3 regions of the Mesorhizobium sp. M1348 genome follow, and region 2 is predicted to be linked to each of the others. Evidence: riboswitches for the same ligand, from Rfam matches in the RefSeq annotation. Region 2 holds a riboswitch; each other region holds the start of a gene.
The links. A riboswitch is a leader RNA that binds a small molecule or an ion and turns the genes downstream of it on or off. The one in region 2 is predicted to bind cobalamin.
Positions count from the first base shown of each region.

Region 1 (7,696 bases), on a different contig from region 2:
CGGCCAACATGTGGCCGCGGCACAAAAAGTCCATGGCTTGCAGATGCGCGAAGCCGGGCGCGCGCAGCTTGCAGCGATAGGGCTTGTTAGTGCCGTCGGAGACGAGATAGACGCCGAACTCGCCCTTCGGCGCCTCGACTGCCGCATAGACCTCGCCGGCCGGCACGCGGTAGCCTTCGGTGTAGAGCTTGAAATGATGGATCAGCGCTTCCATCGAGCGCTTCATCGCCGCGCGCTTCGGCGGCACCACCTTGCCGTCGAGGTTAGACACCGGCCCGCTGCCCTCCTTGCCGAGCAACAGGTCGACGCACTGGCGCATGATTTTCGCCGACTGCCGCATCTCTTCCATGCGCACCAGATAGCGGTCGAAACAGTCGCCGTTCTTGCCGATCGGAATGTCGAAGTCCAGCTCGGCATAGCATTCGTAGGGCTGCGATTTGCGCAGATCCCACGGCGCACCCGAGCCGCGCACCATGACGCCGGAAAAGCCCCAGGCCCAGGCGTCCGCCAGGGAGACGGTAGCGATGTCGACATTGCGCTGCTTGAAGATACGGTTGCCGGTCAAAAGCGCGTCGAGGTCGTCGACCGACTTCAGGAACGGGTCGATCCACTTGCCGATGTCCTCGATCAGCTTCTGCGGCAGGTCCTGATGCACGCCGCCCGGCCGGAAATAGGCCGCGTGCATGCGCGAGCCGCTGGCCCGCTCATAGAACACCATCAGCTTTTCACGTTCGACGAAGCCCCACAGCGGCGGCGTCAGCGCGCCGACATCCATCGCCTGCGTCGTCACATTGAGGATGTGCGACATGATGCGGCCGATCTCAGAGTAGAGAACTCGAATAAGCTGCCCGCGCTTCGGCACCTCGATACCGAGCAGCCGCTCCGCGGCAAGCGCGAAGGCATGTTCCTGGTTCATCGGCGCGCAATAGTCGAGCCGGTCGAGATAGGGCACGGCCTGCAGATAGGTCTTGTGCTCGATCAGCTTTTCCGTGCCGCGATGCAAAAGCCCGATATGCGGATCGACGCGATCGACCACCTCGCCATCAAGCTCCAGCACGAGGCGCAAAACGCCATGCGCCGCTGGATGCTGCGGGCCAAAATTGATGTTGAAGTTGCGAACGGAGGTTTCAGCCATTTACTGCTTTGCCTTCTCATCTCCCGGAAGCACGTAATCCGTACCTTCCCACGGAGACAGAAAATCGAAATTGCGGAATTCCTGTTTCAATTCCACCGGCTCGTAGATGACGCGCTTGGCTTCGTCGTCGTAGCGCACCTCGACGAAGCCGGTCAGCGGAAAGTCCTTGCGCAGCGGATGGCCCTCGAAGCCGTAGTCGGTCAGGATCCGCCGCAGATCGGGATGGCCCGAAAACAGCACGCCATAGAGGTCGTAGGTCTCGCGCTCGAACCAGTCCGCGCCGGGATATATGCCGGTGATCGACGGCACCAGCGTCTCTTCGTCGGCCTGGACCTTGATGCGGATGCGGATATTCTGCCTCGGCGACAGCAAATGATAGACGACGTCGAAGCGCTTTGCCCGCGACGGATAATCGGCGCCGCAGACGTCGATGATCGAGATGAACTGGCATTTCGGGTCGTCGCGCAGGAAGGTCACCACCTCGATCAGGTCGCGCGGCTCGACCGAGATGGTGAGTTCGCCATAGGCGAGCACCGCCTCGCCGATCCGGCCGGTCAGCTTCTCGCCGAGATAGGTCGAGAGGTCATTCAACGCCTGGGACATGCCGCTCACCGTTCGATCGTGCCGGTGCGGCGGATCTTCTTCTGCAGCAGAAGGATGCCGTAGAGCAGCGCTTCGGCGCTCGGCGGGCAGCCGGGCACGTAGATGTCGACCGGCACGATGCGGTCGCAGCCGCGCACCACCGAATAGGAATAGTGATAATAGCCGCCGCCATTGGCGCAGGAGCCCATCGAGATGACGTAGCGCGGCTCGGGCATCTGGTCGTAGACCTTGCGCAGCGCCGGCGCCATCTTGTTGGTCAGCGTGCCGGCAACGATCATGATGTCGGACTGGCGCGGAGACGCGCGCGGCGCGACACCGAACCTCTCCGAGTCATAGCGCGGCATCGAGGTATGGATCATCTCGACCGCGCAGCAGGCGAGACCGAAGGTCATGAACATCAGCGAGCCGCTGCGCGCCCAGGTGATCAGCGCCTCGGTCGAGGTGACGAGAAAGCCCTTGTCGGCCAGCTCGTTGTTGATCTCCAGGAAGAATGGATCGTCCTCCCCCACCGGCCTGCCGGTGTTGGGGTCGATGAGGCCCTTGGGCTTCGGCGCGACGAGCGTGCCGGAATTGTCGCTCAATCCCATTCCAGCGCTCCTTTCTTCCATTCATAGGCAAAGCCGATGGTCAGCACCGCCAAAAACACCATCATCGACCAGAAACCGAGCATGCCGATCTGACTGAACGACACCGCCCAAGGAAACAGGAAGGCCACCTCCAGGTCGAAGATGATGAACAGGATCGACACCAGGTAGAAGCGGATGTCGAACTTCATGCGGGCGTCGTCGAACGAGTTGAAGCCGCACTCATAGGCCGAAAGCTTTTCCGGATCGGGGTTGCGGTAGGCCACCAGGAAGGGTGCGGCGAGCAGCGCCAGCCCGACCACCAGCGCCACGCCGATGAACAGGACTATGGGCAGGTACGAACCTAAAAGTGCGTTCATGCTGCAGTTTCCGTTGGCGGCCAATCCACTCTGATTACAGCACCGGACCCACTTGCGGAAGCGTGACAGTTTAACCACTGAACCGTTTTAAGGGGCTCTATGCTGCAACGCGGCGAGGGTTAGCGCAGCGCTTTCGGCGAAGCAAGTCAAACCTTGTTCAAATCGCGGTGCTGGACGGCATATCCGGGAAAACTGGTCCGATCCGCTCCTGTTTGATTTCCTTCACTTTCTACTCCACTTTTCTCTCCTGACATGGATGCCGCCAAAACCCTGCTAGCATGGCGCGGAAATCGCAGATTCTCTGCTGTGTCCAACATCATCAGGATACCCCTTGATGAAAGAAAAAATCTCGCTTCGCATGGCCCGTCGCATCGCGCTGGCGGCACAGGGATTCAATGACCCCCGCCCCGCCGGTACGCCCGACCGCAGGCATCTGGCCCGCGTGCTTGCCCGTACCGGCCTGCTGCAGATCGATTCCGTCAGCGCCGTGGTGCGCGCCCACTATATGCCGCTCTATTCGCGGCTTGGCCCCTACAAGCTTGCGCTGCTCGACGCCGCCGCCGCAACGCGCAAGCGCATGGTCTTCGAATATTGGGCGCACGAAGCCTCCTTCTTGCCGGTCGAGACCTATCCGCTGATGCGCTGGCGCATGCAGCGGGCCGAGCGCGGCGACGAAATGTACAGCGGACTGGCCAAATGGGGCCGCGAGCACGCCGCCTATATCGAAGACATCTATCGCGAGGTCGCCGAACGAGGCCCGATCGCGGCTTCGGCTTTCGAAGGCCAGAAGGGTTCGGGCGGCTGGTGGGGCTGGAGCCATGCCAAGCATGCCTTCGAATGGCTGTTCTGGGCCGGCCGCATCACCACCGCGTATCGCCGCGGCTTCGAGCGGTTCTACGATCTGCCGGAGCACGTACTGCCGCCAGCGGTACTCGCTTTGCCAGTGCCATCCTCCGAGGACGCCCACCGCGAATTGCTGCGTATCTCCGCCCGCGCCCACGGCGTCGCCACGGCAGGCGATCTGCGCGACTATTTCCGCCTCTCGCCCGCCGATATCAAGGGTCGCATCGAGGAGCTGGTCGAGGCCGGCGACCTGTTACCGGTGAGCGTCGAAGGCTGGAACAAGCCGGCCTATCTCCACAAGAACGCCCGTTTGCCGCGCAGGATCGAGGCGCGCGCCTTGCTCGCGCCGTTCGATCCCGTCGTCTTCGAGCGGTCGCGCACCGAGCGGTTATTCGACTTCCACTACCGCATCGAGATCTATACGCCGGCCGAAAAGCGCCGGTATGGCTATTATGTGCTGCCGTTCCTGCTCGGCGACAGCATCGTCGGGCGCGTCGACCTCAGGGCCGACCGCCCGGCCGGCGTATTGCGCGTCCATGCCGCATATGCGGAGCCCGGCGCCCCGCCACAAACCGCTGCCGAACTCTTCGAGGAATTGAAGCTGATGCAGGGTTGGCTCGGGCTTGAGCGCATCGAGGTGACAGCTGCCGGCGACCTTGGCCAGCCGCTCGCAGATATCGCCGCGTCATAGACGTGCGTTGACACGACTGCCTTCACAAGCCTAAATCCGTTCCAGACGGTCCCCTGCCCGCAACGGCAAGGGCCAAGAGGGAATGCGGTGCGAAATCTCAATTTCAAATCCGCGGCTGTCCCCGCAACTGTAAGCGACGAGCCTCGGCCGAAAACCACTGGGATATTCCCGGGAAGGCGGCACTCAGGCGATGACCCGCGAGCCAGGAGACCTGCCGTCTAGGACAAATGAATCCGATCGCCTGGCGGGTTTTCCGGGCAAGGAGCCTGATTTGGAACGCGACAGCAGTTTTTCGGCTGAGACAGCGGATTTATTGTCCGGCCATGGTGATTCCCCGGCCGGAGTTACCGTCATCGTCTGCTCGTCCTGCCGTGACGAGACCGGTTCGGACGCTCATCCCCGCGCCGGCGAACTGCTCGCCGAGGACACGCGCCGCGCCGCTTCCAGCGAAAACATCAAAATCCGCACCGTCGAATGCCTCGGCAATTGCAAGCGCCGGCTCAGCGCCGCCATACTGCGCGACGGCTGCTGGAGTTACGTCTTCGGCGACCTGACTGCGACCAGCGGCGCCGATCTCGTGACCGGCGCAAAGCTGTTCGCCACCTCGACGGATGGGCTCATTCCATGGCGCGGCCGTCCCGATTGCCTGAAGCGCGGCCTGGTTGCCCGCATCCCTCCCCTTGACCTTTTGAAGGACTCGATATGACCGCTGCCTCCCTTTCGCGCGTTCCCTGCACCGTCGTCACCGGCTTTCTCGGCGCCGGCAAGACGACGTTGATCCGCCATTTGCTCGAAAACGCCAAAGGCAAGCGCCTGGCCATCATCGTCAACGAGTTCGGCGACATCGGCATCGACGGCGAGATCCTGAAGGGCTGCGGCATTGACACCTGCCCCGAGGAAAACATCGTCGAACTGGCCAATGGCTGCATCTGCTGCACAGTGGCCGACGATTTCGTTCCGGCGCTCGACCAGATCCTGTCGCTGACGCCGAGGGTCGACCATATCCTGATCGAGACGTCCGGGCTGGCCCTGCCCAAGCCGCTGGTCCAGGCCTTCCAGTGGCCGTCGGTGAAAAGCCGTGTCACGGTCGATGGCGTCATCGCCGTCGTCGACGGGCCGGCGCTGGCTGATGGCCGCGTCGCCAACGACATGGATGCCCTGCAGGCGCAGCGCGCGCAGGACGAGACGCTCGAACACGACGATCCGGTCGAGGAAGTATTCGAGGACCAGCTCGCTTGCGCCGACCTGATCATCCTGTCGAAGAGCGACCTGATGGACGCAGCCGGCTTGGCCCGTGCCAATGCCGTCATCGGCAAGCACGTTGCGCGGGCGGTGAAGATCGTGCCGACTTCGCAAGGCAAGGTCGATCCGTCGGTGCTGCTCGGCCTCGGCCTCGCCGTCGAGGACGACATCGAGAACCGCAAGACCCATCACGACGACGAGCTCGACCACGAACATGACGACTTTGACTCGTTCGTCATCGACATCGCGTCCGTGTCCAACCCGGACGAGCTGGCACTACGCGTCGCCACGGCGGCGGAGGAAGAAAACGTGTTGCGCGTCAAAGGTTTCGTCGAAGTCGGCGGCAAGCCGATGCGGCTCCTGCTGCAGGCCGTCGGTCCGCGCGTCAATCACTATTACGATCGCGCCTGGACCGCTGAAGACGACCGCCGCTCGCGCCTTGTCGTCATCGGCCTGAAAGGGCTGAACCGCCCGGCGATCGAGCGTATCCTCGCCGGCTGACCCCAGGTAACGAGCCGCGATGCACATCCTCACCACCACATCCGCCTCGCTCGACGATCTCGCCGAGCCTGTCGATCTCAGGCAAACGCCTGCGGATGTCGTGGCCCTGTCCTTCACCGACAGCGACCTGGCCGGGCTGGCGGCGGCGTGGAAGGCAGATGCGCACCGCCTGCCGTCGATGCGGCTCGCCGCCTTGCGCGACCTGCGCCATCCGATGTCCGTCGACCTGTGGATCGACAGCGTCGCCCGCCACGCCAAGGTCATTCTGGTCCGCATCCTCGGCGGCTATGAGTGGTGGCGCTATGGCTGCGACCAGCTCGCCGTTATCGCGCGAAATCGCGGTATCAAGCTGGCGCTGCTGCCCGGCGAGAGCCACGACGAGGATTTGCGGCTGATCGAAGGCTCGACGCTGCCGCGCGAGGAGTTGGACGGCCTGCTTGGCTATTTCCGCGAGGGCGGACCGGCGAATATGACGGCGCTGGTGCAGAGGTTGGCAAGTCTCGCCGGATCGGGTGTGGCGGTCGCTGAACCAGTCAGCGTGCCAAAGGCGGGATTTTACGAGCCGGGACGCGGTGTCCTCCCCCTCCCCCTCGAGGGGAGGGTCCGGCCGCAGGCCGGGGGTGGGGTCCTCTCCGACGCGCGCCAACACTCTGAAGCGCGCCGACAGAAAAAAACGTCGAGCACTGCCGCAACGACCCCACCCGGCCCTTTGGGCCACCCTCCCCTCGAGGGGGAGGGGGACGTCGTGCCAATCCTGTTCTACCGCTCGATGCTGCTCGCTGCCGACGTGGCGCCCATCGATGCGCTTTTCGAAGCGCTGAGCGCGCGCGGCATAGCGCCGGTCCCTATCTTCGTCTCCAGCCTCAAGGACCCGGCATCGCTCGCCTTTGTCGAAACCGCGCTTGCAACCCTGAAGCCTGCCGCCATCATCACCGCCACAGCTTTCGCCTCGGGTGCCGAGCCTGGCGTCGAAACCCTGTTCGACCGCGCCGGCGTGCCAGTGTTCCAGGTCATCGTCGCGACCACCCGCCGCGACATCTGGCAAAACAATCAGCGCGGCCTGGCGCCCGCCGACCTTGCCATGCATGTCGTCCTGCCCGAGCTCGACGGCCGCATCCTGGCCGGCGCTATTTCATTCAAGGGCGAAAGCGAAACCGATCCCGCATTGGCCTTCCGCGCCTTCGCCAACCGGCCTGAGCCCGACCGCGTGGCGCAAGTGGCGAACCGTGTCGAGGCCTTCGTGCGCCTGCAGCGGACGCCCCGCGCGGAACGCAAGCTCGCCATCCTGATCCCCGACTATCCGAGCGCCCCCGGCCGCACCGGCTATGCGGTTGGCCTCGACGTGCCGTCCAGCGTGCTGGCGATGCTGCATGACCTCAGCGAACAGGGCTACGCCGTTGAAGGGATTCCGCAAACGCCGCGCAAGTTGCTGGAGATGCTGGAGCGTGGAGGTGAAGGGTTGGGGTTTGAGGACTATCTCAAGTACTCGGCGGAATTGCCTGCTGAGGCGATAGCTGCCGTGACGGCCGCATGGGGGAATGCGGAAGATGACACAAGTTTGTGCGAGGCACCCCCCTCTGTCCTGCCGGACATCTCCCCCTCAAGGGGGGAGATCGGCGGTTTCGCCGCCGGCTCTCCCTTAACGCCCTCGGTAATTGGCGAAAGCAGAGACAACAGCGCAATCTCCCCCCTTGAGGGGGAGATGTCCGGCAGGACAGAGGGGGGTGTTCAAGCGCCT
Region 1 is NZ_JAMYLH010000040.1:13,268-20,963, reverse strand. Features, by position in the region: gene NKH13_RS32570 (NADH-quinone oxidoreductase subunit D) at 1-1,135, opposite strand, end outside; gene NKH13_RS32565 (NADH-quinone oxidoreductase subunit C) at 1,136-1,738, opposite strand; gene NKH13_RS32560 (NuoB/complex I 20 kDa subunit family protein) at 1,744-2,325, opposite strand; gene NKH13_RS32555 (NADH-quinone oxidoreductase subunit A) at 2,316-2,681, opposite strand; gene NKH13_RS32550 (winged helix-turn-helix domain-containing protein) at 3,016-4,215, shown strand; cobalamin riboswitch at 4,245-4,448, shown strand; gene NKH13_RS32545 (DUF1636 family protein) at 4,487-4,921, shown strand; gene cobW (cobalamin biosynthesis protein CobW) at 4,918-5,958, shown strand; gene NKH13_RS32535 (cobaltochelatase subunit CobN) at 5,978-7,696, shown strand, end outside.
Region 1: another riboswitch for cobalamin. It lies ahead of NKH13_RS32545 (DUF1636 family protein); the one in region 2 lies ahead of NKH13_RS34485 (CbtB domain-containing protein).

Region 2 (7,696 bases):
TCGGACAGCATCCTTTCGACCTCGCGCTCGCGCGTCCCCTGGCTACTGGTCAACCTGTTGACGGCTTTCCTAGCGGCCTCGGTGATCGGCCTGTTCGACCGTACCATCGAGCATATCGTGGCGCTGGCGGTGCTGATGCCGATCGTCGCCGGCATGGGCGGCAATGCCGGCTCGCAGACCATGACCGTCACGGTGCGGGCGCTGGCGACGAGGGACCTCGACATCTACAATGCCGGCCGCATCATCCGCCGCGAAATCGGGGTGGGCTTCATCAACGGCATCATCTTCGCCATCCTGATCGGCATCGTTGCGGCTGCCTGGTTCCACGATCGCAATCTGGGCGGCATCATCGCGGCGGCGATGATCATCAACATGTTCGTGGCGGCTCTGGCGGGCATCCTTATCCCGCTGCTGCTCGACCGCTTCAAGATCGACCCGGCTGTGGCTTCGGCGGTTTTCGTCACTACGGTCACCGATGTCGTCGGTTTCTTTGCCTTTCTCGGGCTTGCCACATGGTGGTTCGGCGTGCGCTGAACGGCACCTCAATTGACTTTTACGTAAATGCCGTGCGAGGCTTTGGAAGGTGCCTTGTCCGCCGATTCTGGTACGTGCCTGGACGCCGGCGGCGCCGGCCAGTTGGAACTCGCGGCGTGGCCGGGGCATTGGAGTGACGATGCGGGAATATTATTCAATCACGGAGCTGACCCGCGAATTCGACGTGTCGACGCGGACGTTGCGCTTCTACGAGGACGAAGGGCTGGTGCAGCCGGTAAGGCGCGGCCGCACCCGGCTGTTCCGTCCGTCGGACCGGCATCTCATCCGCCAGATCATGCGCGGCAAGAGGCTCGGCTTCTCGATCAATGAGATCCGCGAAATCATCCAGATGTACAGGGAGCCGCCCGGCGAGGTCGGCCAACTCAAATTGATGATCAAGCGCATCGAGGAAAAGCGCGAGGATTTGCGCCAGAAACGCCGCGATCTCGAGGAGACCCTGGCCGAGCTCGACCAGGCAGAGGAATCCTGCGTCGAGCGGCTGGTGGAACTCGGCGTCACCACATAAGCGTGGTGTCAGCGCCGGCTCAAATCCAGCGCCGCACCCTTTTGGCGTAGTCTCGGTACTTCTTGCCGAATTTGGCCGTCAGCACCTTCTCCTCGCTCTCGATCGTCAGCTTCTGCGTCAGGAACGCCGCGATGACCGCCAGCGGCAGGAACCAGGCGATCCCAGAGACAAAGGCGAGGCTGACCAGCAGCAATGTGTTAGCGAGGTAGATCGGGTTGCGGCTGACGGCGAAGGGGCCGGTGGTCACCAGATGGTCCGGCACGCCGTTCGGGTTGAGCGTCGTTTTGGCGCGGATCATGGTGCGGATTGCCGTGAACCAGAGCGCGGCGACCGCCACCAACCCCACAAGGCCGGCAGCGAACAGGATGTCGCCGAGAAGATCGCCGATCCATGGCAGCGGATAGAACAGTCCTAGCGCGACGCTGACGATGATGGCGGCGATATAGATCAGCGGCGGCCATGGGATGTGCCCCAGCTTCGGCTGCCCAGGATTTTGCTGCACGGGTTTCGGGTGACTGTCGCTCATTGTTGTCCTCCCTCGATTAGCGCGTTCCCGGTTCCGCCGCCTCGGTTTGGGCGGTACAGGTGCCGGCGAGCTCGCCAATATGCGCCTTCCACTCCGGGGACTGGTCGTTGCTGTAGAGCCGGTCAAGCGAGGCTTCGCCCTGGAGAGTGTCCAGCATGCAGGCACAATAGCTGGAGCAGAACTCGGTGTCGCGTGCCTGCTCGCAGGATATCTGGCAGGATTTCAGGAAGTTCACCTCCCTGGTTTCGACCTGTGCCGGCATGAATTGCGAAAACAGCCAGACCGAGCCGATCAGCACCGGCTGATGGATCAGATAGAAGGCAAGGCTGTGCCGGCCGATGAAGACCAGCGGATTTGCCCAGCGGCCAGGCGCCAAGGCCGACAACCGCGTCAGCGCGCCGGAGGTGGAGGCGAGCTTGGTAAGCGCGATGCCGGCAAGCACGGCGCCGAACCACGGCAGCAGCGGAACGTAGTCATTGGAGCGCGGATTGGTCGCCGACAGGCCGACCCACCACAAAGCCGGCTGATCGAAAGTTTCGGATCGCAGGTAGAAAGGCGCGGCAATAACGAGGGCCGCCACGGCAAGCGTCAGCAGCGCCGGCAGGCGCAGGAACGCCAGGCCGAGCAGGCTGGCGAGCGCGATTTCGTGCAATATGCCGAAGAAGATGAAGCCGTCGGGCGTGGCGATGCGGGTGACCAGCGATATTGCGAGTGCCGCCCCGGCAACCATGGCGAAGCGCTTCCAGAAGCCGGTCCAGCGGATTTCTTTGCCATGGGCGAGATAGAGGCTGACGCCGACCAGGAACAGGAAGCTCGAGGCGATGCAGCGCGCGTAGATTTTCCACCAGCCGAAAGCGGTGAGGCCGGGATCGGTGTAGCCGAAGAATTCGAGGTCCCAGGTGAAATGATAGCTCGCCATGGCAAGCAAAGCGATGCCGCGTGCGATGTCGATGGCGGCGATGCGCTTCGACTTCGGTTGATCCTGAACGGCGGTGGTCGGCGTGGCGATGCTCATTGGTCTCGCTGTCTTGGTTCAGCCCCGGCAGAACGACTATCACGGTTGCTCCCGACAAAAGAAGCGGGCCTTGCGTCGCGTTGGTGCCGGTTGGCATCAGAGCTGCTTTAGGCCAGAGCCGGAAAGCCTTTGGCCGGCTTCGCTTTTTGCCGTGAAGGCGTCGGTTTCCTGTTACCCGGCAAGGCATCGCCGCGGCAGATTTGTGCTCCAAACCCTGCTTCGGGCGATTCGGCTTCGGGGAAAGCAATGGCTACCCATGTGCGCCATCCGATCTGGCTCGCGGCCTTGCGGCCGGCGGATGCCCGCACTTTCGCCTCGCTTTATGCGGTCGAATCCTTCGCGCGCGCGACGGTATCCAGCGTCATCCCGATCCAGGCTACGAGATCCTGCACAACGAGCAGATCGTTTCGATCCTCTACACGATCGTGGCGATGCTCGGCCTGTCGGCGACGCTGTTCATGCCGATGCTGATCGCCCGCTTTGCCCGGCGGTGGGTCTATACCGCCGGCGCCTGCCTGCTGGCCGCCGGCTCGCTGTTCTTCGTCACCCATACGCTGGCCGACCAGGTGGTCGGCATGCTCTGCCGCGTCGTCGGCGCCGGCGCGCTGGCGATCACGCTCAACCTCTACATCATGGATCATATCCGCAAGACCGATTTCATGCAGGCCGAGTCGCTGCGCATGGCGTGGTCGATGCTTGCCTGGACCGCCGGGCCGACGCTCGGCATTTTCCTCTACACGCGTTTCGGCATCTATGCCGCGCATGGCGCGGTGGCCGTCTTCGCCATGGCCTTGCTGGCGCTGTTCTGGACTTACCGGCTTGGCGACAATCCGTCGATCCGCCCCGGCAAGGCGCGGCCGGTCAATCCGCTGGCCAATATCGGCCGCTTCGTCGCGCAGCCAAGGCTGAGGCTCGCCTGGCTGATCGCCTTCGGCCGCTCCTGCTTCTGGACGACGTTCTTCGTCTATGGGCCGTTGTTCATGGTGATCACCGGCGAGGGCAAGCTGGCCGGCGGCCTCTTGGTTTCGGCCGGCAATGCGCTTTTGTTCATGGCCATCTTCTGGGGCAGGGCGGGACGGCGTTTCGGCGGCCGGCGCACCATGACGTTCGCCTATTTCGCCATGTCGGCAACGCTGCTGGCGGCCGGCGCCGTCGGCGAGGCCGCACCGCTCGTCACCGGCGCCTTGTTGCTTTGCGGTGCCTTCTTCACCATCGCGCTGGATGCGCTGGGCTCGACCGCCTTCATGCGCTCGGTGCGCTCGTATGAGCGGGCGCAGATGGCGGCGGTCTACCGCACCTATCTCGACTTTTCCGAGCTGACGCCGCCGCTGGTCTATTCGGTGGTGCTGGCGTTCTTCGGCCTGGGCGCGGTTTTCGCGACACTCGGCCTGCTGGCGGCAGTCTGCGGCTTCGTCACCTGGCGCTATCTGCCCAAATCGCTTTGAAGTGCGGCATGCCGCTCGCGCACCCTGTTGTGGAAGCGGTGCAAGTCATATTCCTCGGGCATCAGCACGCCGGCCTTGTGGCGCATCGAGCGCAGGCCCATCTGGTTGACCTCGCAGATATCAGCATCCTCCTCCAGCACCTGGGTACCGAAGGCGATGATGTTGTCGATATCCGCCGCCGGATCGGCGAGCGCTTCGGGCGAAAAAAGCCATTCGGCGGTGAGTTCGGTCTGCTCCGGCCCAAGCGGCACCAGCCGCACGGTCCTGACATAGTCGACATGACCGACGACGAACATCGACGGCAAGCTGGTGGCATAGGTCTGCCCGGCGGCACGCTCGCTCGGCGTCAGGCCGGAAAAGACCGACCCGTGGACGCGTCCGTCGCGCGACCAGGTTTCGGCCCCGGCCCGCAAGCCGCCGGCAAATTCCGGCGCGTCATTGTCGGCGTGGCGCGCCCATTCGGGGTCGTCGTGCCGGCCCATCAGGCCGCGGCCATAGATCGGCACCAGCCGCGACAGGTCCTTGTGGACGCCGGGGCAGTGCAGGCACTCGTTGAAGTTTTCCCAAAAGATCTTCCAATTGCAGTTTATCACCTTGCGCAGCACATGGCCGCTCAGCAGCGTTTCCAGCGGCCAGTTGGCGAGGTCGCCGGATGCCGGATCGAAGGATGTTTCAGCTGAGCCGGCAACATCCTCGGCGAGGTTGGCGAAGACAAAACCGCGCCACACCGAAAGCGCGACGCGGTAGAGCGGATGATCGGCCTTGTCGAAACCGTCCGGCAGCGATTTCGATGGCACGCGCACCAGATCACCGCGCAGCGAATAGGACCAGGCGTGGTAAGGGCAGGTGATGAGCCGCGCCTTCAGCCGGCCTTCGCTCTGCTGGCAAAGCTGCGAGCCACGATGCCGGCAGGTGTTGTGGAAGGCGCGCAATTCGCCGGTCTCGTCGCGCAGCACGACGACCTCCTGCGTGCCTATGCGGAACGTTCTGAAAGCCAGCGGCTGGGCAAGGTCGGCCTCGCGGCAGACCAGCAGCCAGTTGCGATATCAGATGGCCTCGAGATCGCGCTGGTAGGCTGCGATGTCCCAATAGGCCGATGACGGCAGCGTCGGCTCGGCCCGCGTCAGACCGTTGTAGGGACCGCGCTCATTCGGGCTGGGTTGCATGCCGGCTTCTTCCCCATCCGCCAGCCGACACCCGGCGGTAAAAATTGTCAATCGCGGCGCCGGCCGGGCAGCTTGGCGAGGCGGCGCATTCGCCACACGATCCGGCGGAATTTGGTTTGCCGGGCGCGGCGATTCTGCCTATAGTCGCTGATGTCGTCGGTTCCGTTTGGAACCAAGAGGGAATGCGGTGCGGGCGAAATTGTTTGCCCAATGCCGTGGCTGCCCCCGCAACTGTGTGCGGTAGTCCTCTCCATATGCCACTGAAGGTTCGCCTTCGGGAAGGTGGGGAAGGACGCTGATCCGCGAGCCAGGAGACCTGCCGGCGACAGGAAACTGACTTCTATGCCCTCGGGTGGAGGGCGAAAGGACAAGACATGAATACCGCTTCCGTCTCGCTCGGCGCTTCCGTCTCCTCGCAGTCGCGTTTCATGCAGCTGGCGCTTGCTGCATTCCTCGGCATTTTCGTCATGGGCTTTGTCGGCTTCTCGCATATCGATGCGGTCCACAATGCCGCGCACGACTATCGCCACTCGATGGGCTTTCCCTGCCACTGACAAGGGGCTGACATCATGACACTGTTTCGCAACGTCGTGTTCATCGCGGCGATCGCAGGGCTTGTGGCCGGCGTCGCTCTCGCCTGCATGCAGGCCTATGCCACGGTGCCGCTCATCCTGAAGGCCGAAGTCTACGAACAGGCCGGCGGCGGCCATGACCATGCCGCCGCACCTGCGGCACCGGTCGAAAACGCCGGGGGCACGATGGCTATGAGCAGCGCCGCGCCGGCTGAAGCAATGGCTCCGGCGGAGGACGAAGGCTGGGCGCCGGCCGACGGTTTCGAACGCTTTGCCTTCAGCGTCGTTGCCAATATCGTCACCGGTATCGGCTTTGCGCTGGTCCTGGTTGCGGTTTCGGAGTTCGCCGGCGGCATCGGCAATTGGCGTCAGGGCCTGTTCTGGGGGCTGGCCGGCTTTGCCGTGTTCACGCTGGCGCCGGGCCTCGGCCTGCCGCCGGAACTGCCGGCGATGCCGGCGGCCGACCTTGTCCAACGCCAGATCTGGTGGTGGGCAACAGTGGTGGCGACCGCGGCCGGTCTCGGCCTTATCGCCTTCCGCAGATCGCTGCCGCTGGCGGTCCTTGCGGTGGCGTTGATCGTCGCGCCGCATATCGTTGGCGCGCCGCAGCCCGACAGTTTCGAGACGGCGATCCCGGAAGGCCTGCACCACCAGTTCGTGGTGGCGGTGACGCTGACCAATCTGGTGTTCTGGCTGGTGCTCGGCGCGGTCGTCGGCGTGGTGCGCGGCCGCTTCACCGGCACGGCGACCAGCCTGCGCGACAGCTTTGCCTGACCGCGCTGCCGGGGCACTGACCCTTATCATCGGCGGTGCGCGCTCCGGCAAGAGCGCGCATGCCGAGAGGCTGGTGAGTGCCTGTCCGGCGCCGTGGAGCTATCTCGCGACGGCGCAAGCCTATGACGAGGAGATGCGCGAACGGATCGCGCTGCACCGCTCGCGCCGCGGTGCCGGCTGGACGACCATCGATGCGCCGCTCGACCTTGCCGGCGCGATCGAGGCGCTGCCTGACGGCCAGCCGGTGCTGATCGACTGCCTGACGCTGTGGCTGACCAACCATATGCTGGCCGAACATGATGTCGAGGCCGAATGCCGAAGGCTGGCGGATGTGCTGTCGCGGCCGCGTGGCCCCTGGTTCGTGGTGTCCAACGAGGTCGGCCAGGGCATCGTGCCGGACAATGCGCTGGCAAGACGGTTTCGCGACGCCGCCGGCCGGCTGAACCAAGACGTCGCCTCTGTCGCGGACATTGTGCTTTTGATGGTGGCGGGGCTGCCGCTCAGGGTGAAATGACATGGCTGATACCGACCACATCGATCCCAAGGACGAGGAACGCCACCGCGCCAAGATGGCCAAGCGCAAGGCGGTGCAGGACGCCGAGGTTGCAGCCAAGACGGTCGAGAAAGGGCTGTTGATCGTCAACACCGGTCCGGGCAAGGGCAAGACCACGGCCGCCTTCGGGCTGGCGCTCAGAATGCTCGGCTACGGCAAGCGCGTCGGCGTCGTCCAGTTCATCAAGGGCAAGTGGCACACCGGCGAGAAGGACGCCTTTGCTGCCTTCGGCGACCGCGTCGTCTGGCACGCGATGGGCGAGGGTTTTACCTGGGAGACGCAGGACCTGAAACGCGACATCGCGGCGGCCGAGGCCGCCTGGGCCAAGGCACTCGAGCTGATGGCCGAGCCGTCGATCAGCCTCGTGGTGCTTGACGAACTCAACATCGCGCTGCGTTACGACTATCTCGACCTCGAAAAGGTGGTCGCAGCGCTGAAGGCGCGTCGCGAGGGCCTGCATGTCGTCGTCACCGGCCGCAACGCCAAGCCGGCGCTGGTCGAGGCAGCCGACCTGGTCACCGAGATGGGCGTGACCAAGCACCACTTTGCCGCCGGCGTGAAGGCGCAGCAGGGGATAGAATTCTG
Region 2 is NZ_JAMYLH010000053.1:9,019-16,714, forward strand. Features, by position in the region: gene mgtE (magnesium transporter) at 1-534, shown strand, start outside; gene NKH13_RS34460 (MerR family transcriptional regulator) at 674-1,060, shown strand; gene NKH13_RS34465 (methyltransferase family protein) at 1,080-1,586, opposite strand; gene NKH13_RS34470 (heparan-alpha-glucosaminide N-acetyltransferase) at 1,603-2,601, opposite strand; partial or broken gene NKH13_RS34475 (MFS transporter) at 2,848-4,046, shown strand; gene NKH13_RS34480 (aromatic ring-hydroxylating dioxygenase subunit alpha) at 4,025-5,080, opposite strand; cobalamin riboswitch at 5,353-5,550, shown strand; gene NKH13_RS34485 (CbtB domain-containing protein) at 5,587-5,766, shown strand; gene NKH13_RS34490 (CbtA family protein) at 5,782-6,558, shown strand; gene cobU (bifunctional adenosylcobinamide kinase/adenosylcobinamide-phosphate guanylyltransferase) at 6,551-7,072, shown strand; gene cobO (cob(I)yrinic acid a,c-diamide adenosyltransferase) at 7,074-7,696, shown strand, end outside.

Region 3 (7,696 bases), on a different contig from region 2:
AGCAGCGAAGCGCCAGATCGCCGCCGCGTTGGAACGCTTGCCATCGGATGTCAACCGGTGAATAGCGAACCCGGCGGCCAGTGAAGGAACCTGTCATGTATGTACCCGCGCATTTCGATGAACCGAGCCGAGAAGTCCTCTACGAACTGATCGAGAACAGTGCACTTGGCATGCTGATAACCCATGGCCGGAGCGGTCTCGACGCCAATCACATCCCCTTCGAACTCGACACGTCACAGGGAGAAAACGGTACCCTTTACTCCTGCGCGATTAATACACGTGCCGAGGGAAAGTGCACATTCTCGCTCGAGTGACTTATTTCAAAGGATATGATCGCGTTTTGGCACATTCACGGCCGACATGCGGCAGCCGGTCACTCACCACATGGTGAGCAACCAGGAAACCCTCCGGCCTACACTTTCTACCGGAGCGCACGTGCTGCATCGACCATGTTCATGAGGGCAGGGCGGACCTCCTCCCATTTGCGTGTTTTGAGGCCACAGTCCGGGTTTACCCACAGTTGGGAATCCGACAGTCGCTCGCGGGCAAGCATGACGAGATCCGAAATCTCCCCGACTTCCGGGACACGTGGTGAGTGAATGTCGTAGACTCCGGGCCCGATTTCGTTCGGATATTTGGAACTCGTGAAGGCGTCCAGCAGTTCCATTTTCGAGCGCGACGTCTCAATCGAAATGACATCCGCATCCATTTCAGCGATCGCGTCGATGATCTCGTTGAACTCCGAATAGCACATGTGGGTATGGATTTGAGTCGCGTCCTTTACACCCGTTGAAGCGATCCGGAAGCATTCGACAGCCCAGGCGAGATAGTCGTTCCAATCAGACTGGCGCAGTGGCAATCCTTCGCGAAACGCGGCCTCATCGATCTGGATCATCCTTGCGCCGGACCATTCGAGATCCGTCACTTCGTCGCGGATGGCGAGCGCGATCTGGCGGCATGCTTCGGAGCGCGGTACGTCGTCGCGAACAAAAGACCAGTTGAGAATGGTCACTGGGCCTGTGAGCATTCCCTTCACAGGGTTTTCCGTAAGCGACTGGGCGAATTGCCACCAGCGCAGCGTCATCGGCTTGGGCCTCGATACGTCGCCGAAGATGATGGGGGGGCGCACGTAACGCGACCCATAGCTCTGCACCCAGGCATGCTGGGTGAAGGCGAAGCCGGACAGCTGCTCGCCGAAATGCTGTACCATGTCGTTTCGTTCGAACTCACCGTGCACCAGCACGTCCAGCCCGATCTCTTCCTGCCAGCGAATTGCAGCCTCGATCTCCTTCTTCAGGAAGGTCTCGTAGTCGACATAGCTCAGCTGGCCCTTCGCATGAGCGGCCCGCGCCCTGCGTACCTGCGGCGTCTGCGGGAAGGACCCGATGGTCGTCGTCGGGAACGGCGGCAGCCCGAGCGTGCCGGCCTGGACTCTGGAGCGCTCGGCAAAAGCGCTCTCTCGTCGCTTCATGCTGTCGTCAATGCTGGCGATCCGCCCCTCAACCAGCGGGTCATGGATCTTCGTGGATGTCACGCGAGTGGCGGCAGCCTCGGCAGACGCTTTCAACGCGCCTGCCACCGCATCCCTGCCTTGGGACAGGGCCCGGGCAAGCAACACCAACTCGTCGGTCTTCTGGGCCGCGAAGGCGAGCCACGACCTGATGTCCGCGTCGAGTTCCGTCTCCATGCGGAGGTCGATCGGTATATGCAGCATCGAGCAAGAAGGCGCGATCTCGACGCGGTCCAAGGGCCAGCCGGCGACGATCGGTTTGATGCGGTCGAGAATGGCGGGCAGGTTCGCACGCCAGACGTTGCGGCCATCGATCAAGCCAAGCGAGAGCACCAGATCCTTCGGTGCGAGCCGACCCACCGTTTCCAGCTGCTCGGGAGCGCGCACGAGATCAATATGCAGCCCGGCCAGGGGCAGAGAAACCGCGGTTTCGAGATTGTCTCCCAGCGGCCCGAAATAGGTAGCCAGCATGATCTTCAGCTCGGGCGCGGCTTTCGACAGCTGGCCATAGGCGAATTCGAACGCAGCTCGTTCGTTCGGGTTCAGATCGAGGACAAGCGCTGGCTCATCGATCTGCACCCAGTCGGCTCCAGACAGCTTCAGCCTCTGCAGGAGTTGCTCGTAGACGGGCAGCAGCCGCGGCAGGAGCGCGATGGGATCGAATCCTTTGGCAGGCGATTTCGCCAGCTTGAGGAAGGTGATCGGTCCAAGGATGACTGGGCGTGTGTGAACGCCGAGAGCTTTAGCCTCGATGAAGTAATCGACCGGTTTCGTCGACGAGAGGGCGAACGTCTGATCATCGTTGAGTTCCGGCACAATGTAGTGATAGTTGGTGTCAAACCACTTGGTCATTTCCATCGCGGTTACATCAGACCGATGAGCCGCCTGGTGGTGACCAGCGTGTCGACAATCCTCCGTCTGACCCTGGTTGCCCCGCGCCATTGCGAAGTAGATGTCAAGTGGAACCTCGCCGCTATTCCAGCCGTAACGGGATGGAACGGCGCCGACCATGGCTGCGGTGTCGAGCACATGGTCGTAGAGCGAGAAGTCGTTCGACGGGATTTTCGACACGCCGCGATCGTGCTGCTCCTCCCAGCTAGCGGCACGGAGCGCCTTCGCGGTCGTGAGAAGCTCGGCAGCGGACGATTTTCCGGACCAGTAGCTTTCAAGCGCGAATTTCAGTTCTCGCCGACGACCGAAGCGGGGCACGCCGAGCGTTGCTACAGGAATTTGCTGAGAGACAGTCATGCCAGACCCCGATGGTTGGGGCGTCGGTGACAAGGAAGGCGCTAGCAGGCCGGCACGAACGCCAGGCTGCAGCGGCCACCGAGACACCCCGCCCGTGGACGTAATTCGCCGTGGCAGGTCTCCTGGCTCGCGGGGTCATAGCCTCTACCCGTCTTCCCAAGGCTATTCGCCTCAGTGACATGAGTGGGGTTGGCTCGCCGCTAACAGTTGCGGGGGCAGCGCCGGCATCGCACCGGCTTCCCTCTTAGCTCCGCTGCGGCAGCGCCGTACGGAGAACCACGACGCGGGAGACAATTACAGCAGTTCGCTTCTTTGTCAACGCCGCATAAAGAAATGTTTATGTCGTTATGTTAAATTTCCGTTGGCATGTTGCAAAGGTCGCCTCGAAAGCGAAAACTGTGGAAGCCTTGAGCGGCCGGTAAATCAAAGCAATGACGCACGGCGCCCTTGTCCAGGAGGATAGGAGTTCGTCGGCTGCCGGCGGCAAACGACCGGCAAGCGCCGTGGTGCTGCTTCCCGCATCATGCGAACGCCACCTCGGCGTCGAACTTCGGCTCCGAGCTTCCGACCGCTTCGTTGGTGATCTGCTCGCGACCACATCCGGCTCAATGGCGAGGCTGTTGCCCATGTGGAAACTGTTGGCCGTGATGCCCTCGGTGATACGACACAACGATTTCGAGGGGAGCACCCCGAGGCCCGGCGCAGCGGCCTGTTGCGAAGTGATCGAGGCCAATGTCTCGAACTGCTTGTTCGCAGCCCACCGGCTCAAGATAACCCGGCTCAAACCACCGGGCCAGCTCAAGTCCTGTCCAAATGAGGCCTGAGCGGCAAATCGTCGTGCACGCGCACGGTTTGGCGTTCGATCTTGTGATGCGTCTTGGGCGGACAATCGCCACGGTGCAGCGCGCAGAAGCGGTTCCCCAATTGGAAGCCGAGGGCGGTGAGGGCAAGCCAGCGCCACGGGCGGAGGGGGACTTGGACCTGTTTGCCCTGCTGGACCACAAGTTCGCGACACAGGGCCTCAAGGAGAAGACCAAGACTGATTATGCGCGGGACCTCGCCAAATCATCAAAAGCAGCGGGCAGTCAAAGTTCGGCGCCGATTGACATGGAGATAGCCATCGCGGCGGCCCCCCAGGCGGACCGCAAGCCGGAATACAACCGGGTGCAGGCGGCCAAGCTCGTCCACAAGATGGCGTCGGGCACACACCGGCGATGGGAGAGCGGACCGTGGAGTGCAGGAACTTCACGCCTATCCACGCTCCCGTGGACGTGTCCTGCGGCACATCGGCAGCGATATTGAGGAGGCAGTTGAGCTTCTGGTCGAGCACTCTTACCTGCCACTACCTACGCTTAACGTCATCTCGTACTGAAAACGCACCACGCAAGGTCGAGATGTAACATGCGCCCTTCGTGGATGGTTCTAAGCTTCCTCGGGCGCGGTCAATCTGTGATAACGGTCGCTTGGAACCTCCATCACCGCGACGCGATCAAGGTTGGCGTATCGCGCTCGGTAGTAACCTTCTTCCTCCACTTCGGCGAAACTACACTGGGGAACGTCAAAGGTCGCAGCTTCCAATCCGAAGAAAGTCGTAGCGGTTTCTTCATCCAAGAAGTTCCACTCATCTTCTCCGTCGTCATATGTGACGCGAACATAGGAGGCCATGCGCACGGCTTCCTGATCACCCATCTCTGCGATGATGGCATCGCATTCTTTCTTCAGCTTTCCTGAAACCTCACCCTTATCCCAGTCATCCAAAGCCCGATAGATTTCTGGATGATAATACTCTGGCATCTCCTCTACATCTTCACCGATAAGCTCAATGGTGCGGACATATTGCGGATTTATCAAGAGTATTTTGTTGTCAAGGCTCCAACAATACAGCCATGGCCTGCTTGTGTTATTTCTACGAAGATTATGAAGTTCCTTCAACTGACGTAAAATCGATTCACGCGCCTTTTCATCGATAGGATATTGGCGGCTGCCAACAGTCGTCTTGATTCTGAGCGTGCCGTATCGCGTTTCGGCATCGGCAATTGCAAACGGGCTCGTGCGCCACTCCTCGACATCAATCTTCCAGCCCAGCAGCTCCTCGACCGTGCATTTCAACGTGAGACAAAGGTCCTTGATCTGCTCGACGTTCAACTGCGTTTTGCCTGTTTCCCAACGGGCCACAGTCTGTTGCGTCGTTGCCATCTGCTCTGCCAAATCTTTTTGAGTCATGCCCAGTCGAACCCTAAGCTCTTTCATGTTCATAACTCACCTCGCGTGTTCAACACACGCATTGTGGATGAATTAATCTAATCGTCAAGCGTGTTCAAAAATCGCAGCATGTGTTTTTAGGGCGTCTTCGAGGCTCCGGCAGCCGTTCGTGACCACTTGCGCAAGACACAGGGCTGGTACACAGCACGAATGGGCGATCAAAAATTACTGCTGAAATTCAGATAATTATTGTGGGCGAGTCTGGATCTCTCTGATCGACACGATAGTCGACCATCACCATGATCGGACCGCTTCGTGGCCGCAGGTCAAGTTGCAGCGTCGGTTCGCTGAACTTGTTGGTCGGATCCAGATTGAGCGTTTCAAAATCCGGCTGACGCAGAAGGATGCCCATCAGTCCCCCAATGACAAGAACCAGCTGGCGGACGAGCAAGGCTCCCGAAACACCTTGGACATCCGCCAGTTCGCCCCAAAGCCAGCTTCCCGCCGCCATGCCGCCGTATGTGGCCGTCTGATAGAGAGAGGGCGCGTCCAACCACCCACCGCGGCGCCGAAAGCTGCACTGTGACGTTAAACAGCGAGAATGATTGAATCCAGGCCGCACCGGCTGGCATGAGGTTGAGACAGCTCAGCCCAACGTGCTCGCTCCATGCCCGAAAGAAGCAGCTGATCGCCAATACAAAGAACGCACCGCGAATGACCCATTCGTTGGAGAGAACTTCTCGGACCCGCCCGATGAGGAGCGCGCCGCAAATCGCTCCCAGGCCGAAGAAGCCGAGCATCACGCCGTAGGTGACTGCGGTCCCTTTGATCTGTTCGCGAGCGACCAACGGCAGGAGAGCCAAAATGACAACGGCGGTGAGGCCGAAAATGAAACTCCGGCACATCACCTTGAGAAGGTTCGGCGACAAGAGCACGTAACGGAAGCCCGCCGCCATCGCACTGCCGAAAGCCTCCCGCGGCAGCGCTTGTCGTGCCCGTTCGGCTTTCCATCGCAACAGCGCAGCGATCAGAGCGAAGTAGCAAAGGACGTTGAAGAGGAACGCGAAGGCCGCACCGGCCGTGGCCACGATTATGCCGCCAATCGCCGGCCCGATGCTGCGCATGAGATTGTAGCTCATGCCGTTGAGCGCAACCCCGCTTGGCAGGTGTTCGGATATCTCCCATGGAGGCTTGCCAAGAGGGATCGTGCAATGCCCAACCACAGCCGATTAGGAAGGTGAGACCCAGAAGGGTCCAGGGTGTCATTCCCCGCATAGGTCAGGAACGCCAGGAAGGCGGATACGCAGACCATCAGCAGTTGCGCAGTCAACATGATCCGGCGACGGTCAAACTTGTCCGCGAGCGCTCCCGCCGCGAGCGAGAAGATCATGTAGGGGAGGGTGGTCGATGACTGGACGAGCGCCACCATTCCATGGGAGGTGGCGATGCTCGTCATCAGCCAAGCTGCCGCCGCACCTTCCACTAGGGTGCCAAGGTTCGAAATGAGTGCAGCCGACCATAGCGAACGGAAGGTCTTGTGCTGAAAGGGAACCAGTGAAGATGTTCTCTTCGCCATTGTGGGAAGCTTCGGGATCGACCGCGGGGCTGGATTTGGTTCGCCTCACTCAACCATGGCCTCGCCATACAAGCCAAGCTGCCACAGTGGCGCGCCTGCTAACCCAGAAAACTTGGCGGCCTTAACTACCCCCTGAGGAGTGTCTCTCGACATTCCTCAGGGAACTCGACGCGAATGTCTGCAATATCCGCTAAGCGGGCAGAATTTCTGCGACAGCATTTGCTGAAACCCTACTTTACAACAGTGTGGCGCTTCCGGCCGAGCGAAAGCCGGATCGGGAGGTCTTGGGAAGATATCATTGTATCAACCTCGACAACGTTGCCGTTGATCCGCACACCTCGTCCCGAGATCGCCCTTCGCGCTTCCCCTTTGGAGGAGGTCAATCCGGCGCGTACCAGCAAATCCACAAGGGCTACTCCGGCCAACCCCTCGGCGTCATTTAGATGAAGCGTCGGTAGCCCCTCTGCGGCTTCGCCCTGCCCAAATGCTTGGCTAGCCGTGGCCTCCGCCTGTTTGGCGGCGTTAGTTCCATGTGCCAGGGCCGTAGCTTCGTTGGCGAGACGTTCTTTGACGGCGTTTAGCTCGGTTCCTTCAGCCTGTCCAAATCGCTCGATCTCGTTCATCGGCAGATCGGTGAAAAGCTTCAGAAACCGAACGACATCAGCGTCTTCCGTGTTACGCCAGAATTGCCAGTAATCGTGAAAGGCGATCTTCGTTGAGCCACACAGCTCCGGCAGCCGTCTTACCCATCTTGACACCTGAAGGAGTCTTCAGAAGCGGCGTAGTCACTCCGAAGACTTCCTTTCCATCCGTCCGCCGTATCAAGTCGATGCCATTGATGATGTTCCCCCACTGGTCGGCTCCACCCATCTGCAAACGGCAACCGGTCCGGCGGGTTAGCTCAAGGAAGTCGAACGCTTGGAGGATCATGTAGTTGAATTCTAAGAAGCTCAGATTCTCCTGCTTTTCCAGCCGCGACTTCACACTGTCGAAAGAGAGCATCCGATTGACGGAGAAATGCCTGCCGACGTCTCTCAGCATGTCGATCCAACGAATGCTGTCCAGCCAGTCGGCATTGTTCACCATCACGGCATCCGTCGGGCCGTCTCCGAAGACAAGGAGACGGCCAAAGACCTTTCTGATCCCTTCAATGTTGGCGG
Region 3 is NZ_JAMYLH010000037.1:3,462-11,157, reverse strand. Features, by position in the region: gene NKH13_RS31850 (dihydrodipicolinate synthase family protein) at 1-61, shown strand, start outside; gene NKH13_RS31845 (FMN-binding negative transcriptional regulator) at 96-314, shown strand; gene metE (5-methyltetrahydropteroyltriglutamate--homocysteine S-methyltransferase) at 422-2,758, opposite strand; cobalamin riboswitch at 2,854-3,054, opposite strand; gene NKH13_RS31835 (hypothetical protein) at 3,734-4,060, shown strand; gene NKH13_RS31830 (helix-turn-helix transcriptional regulator) at 4,181-5,014, opposite strand; partial or broken gene NKH13_RS31825 (MFS transporter) at 5,226-6,536, opposite strand; partial or broken gene tyrS (tyrosine--tRNA ligase) at 6,767-7,696, opposite strand, start outside.
Region 3: another riboswitch for cobalamin. It lies ahead of metE (5-methyltetrahydropteroyltriglutamate--homocysteine S-methyltransferase); the one in region 2 lies ahead of NKH13_RS34485 (CbtB domain-containing protein).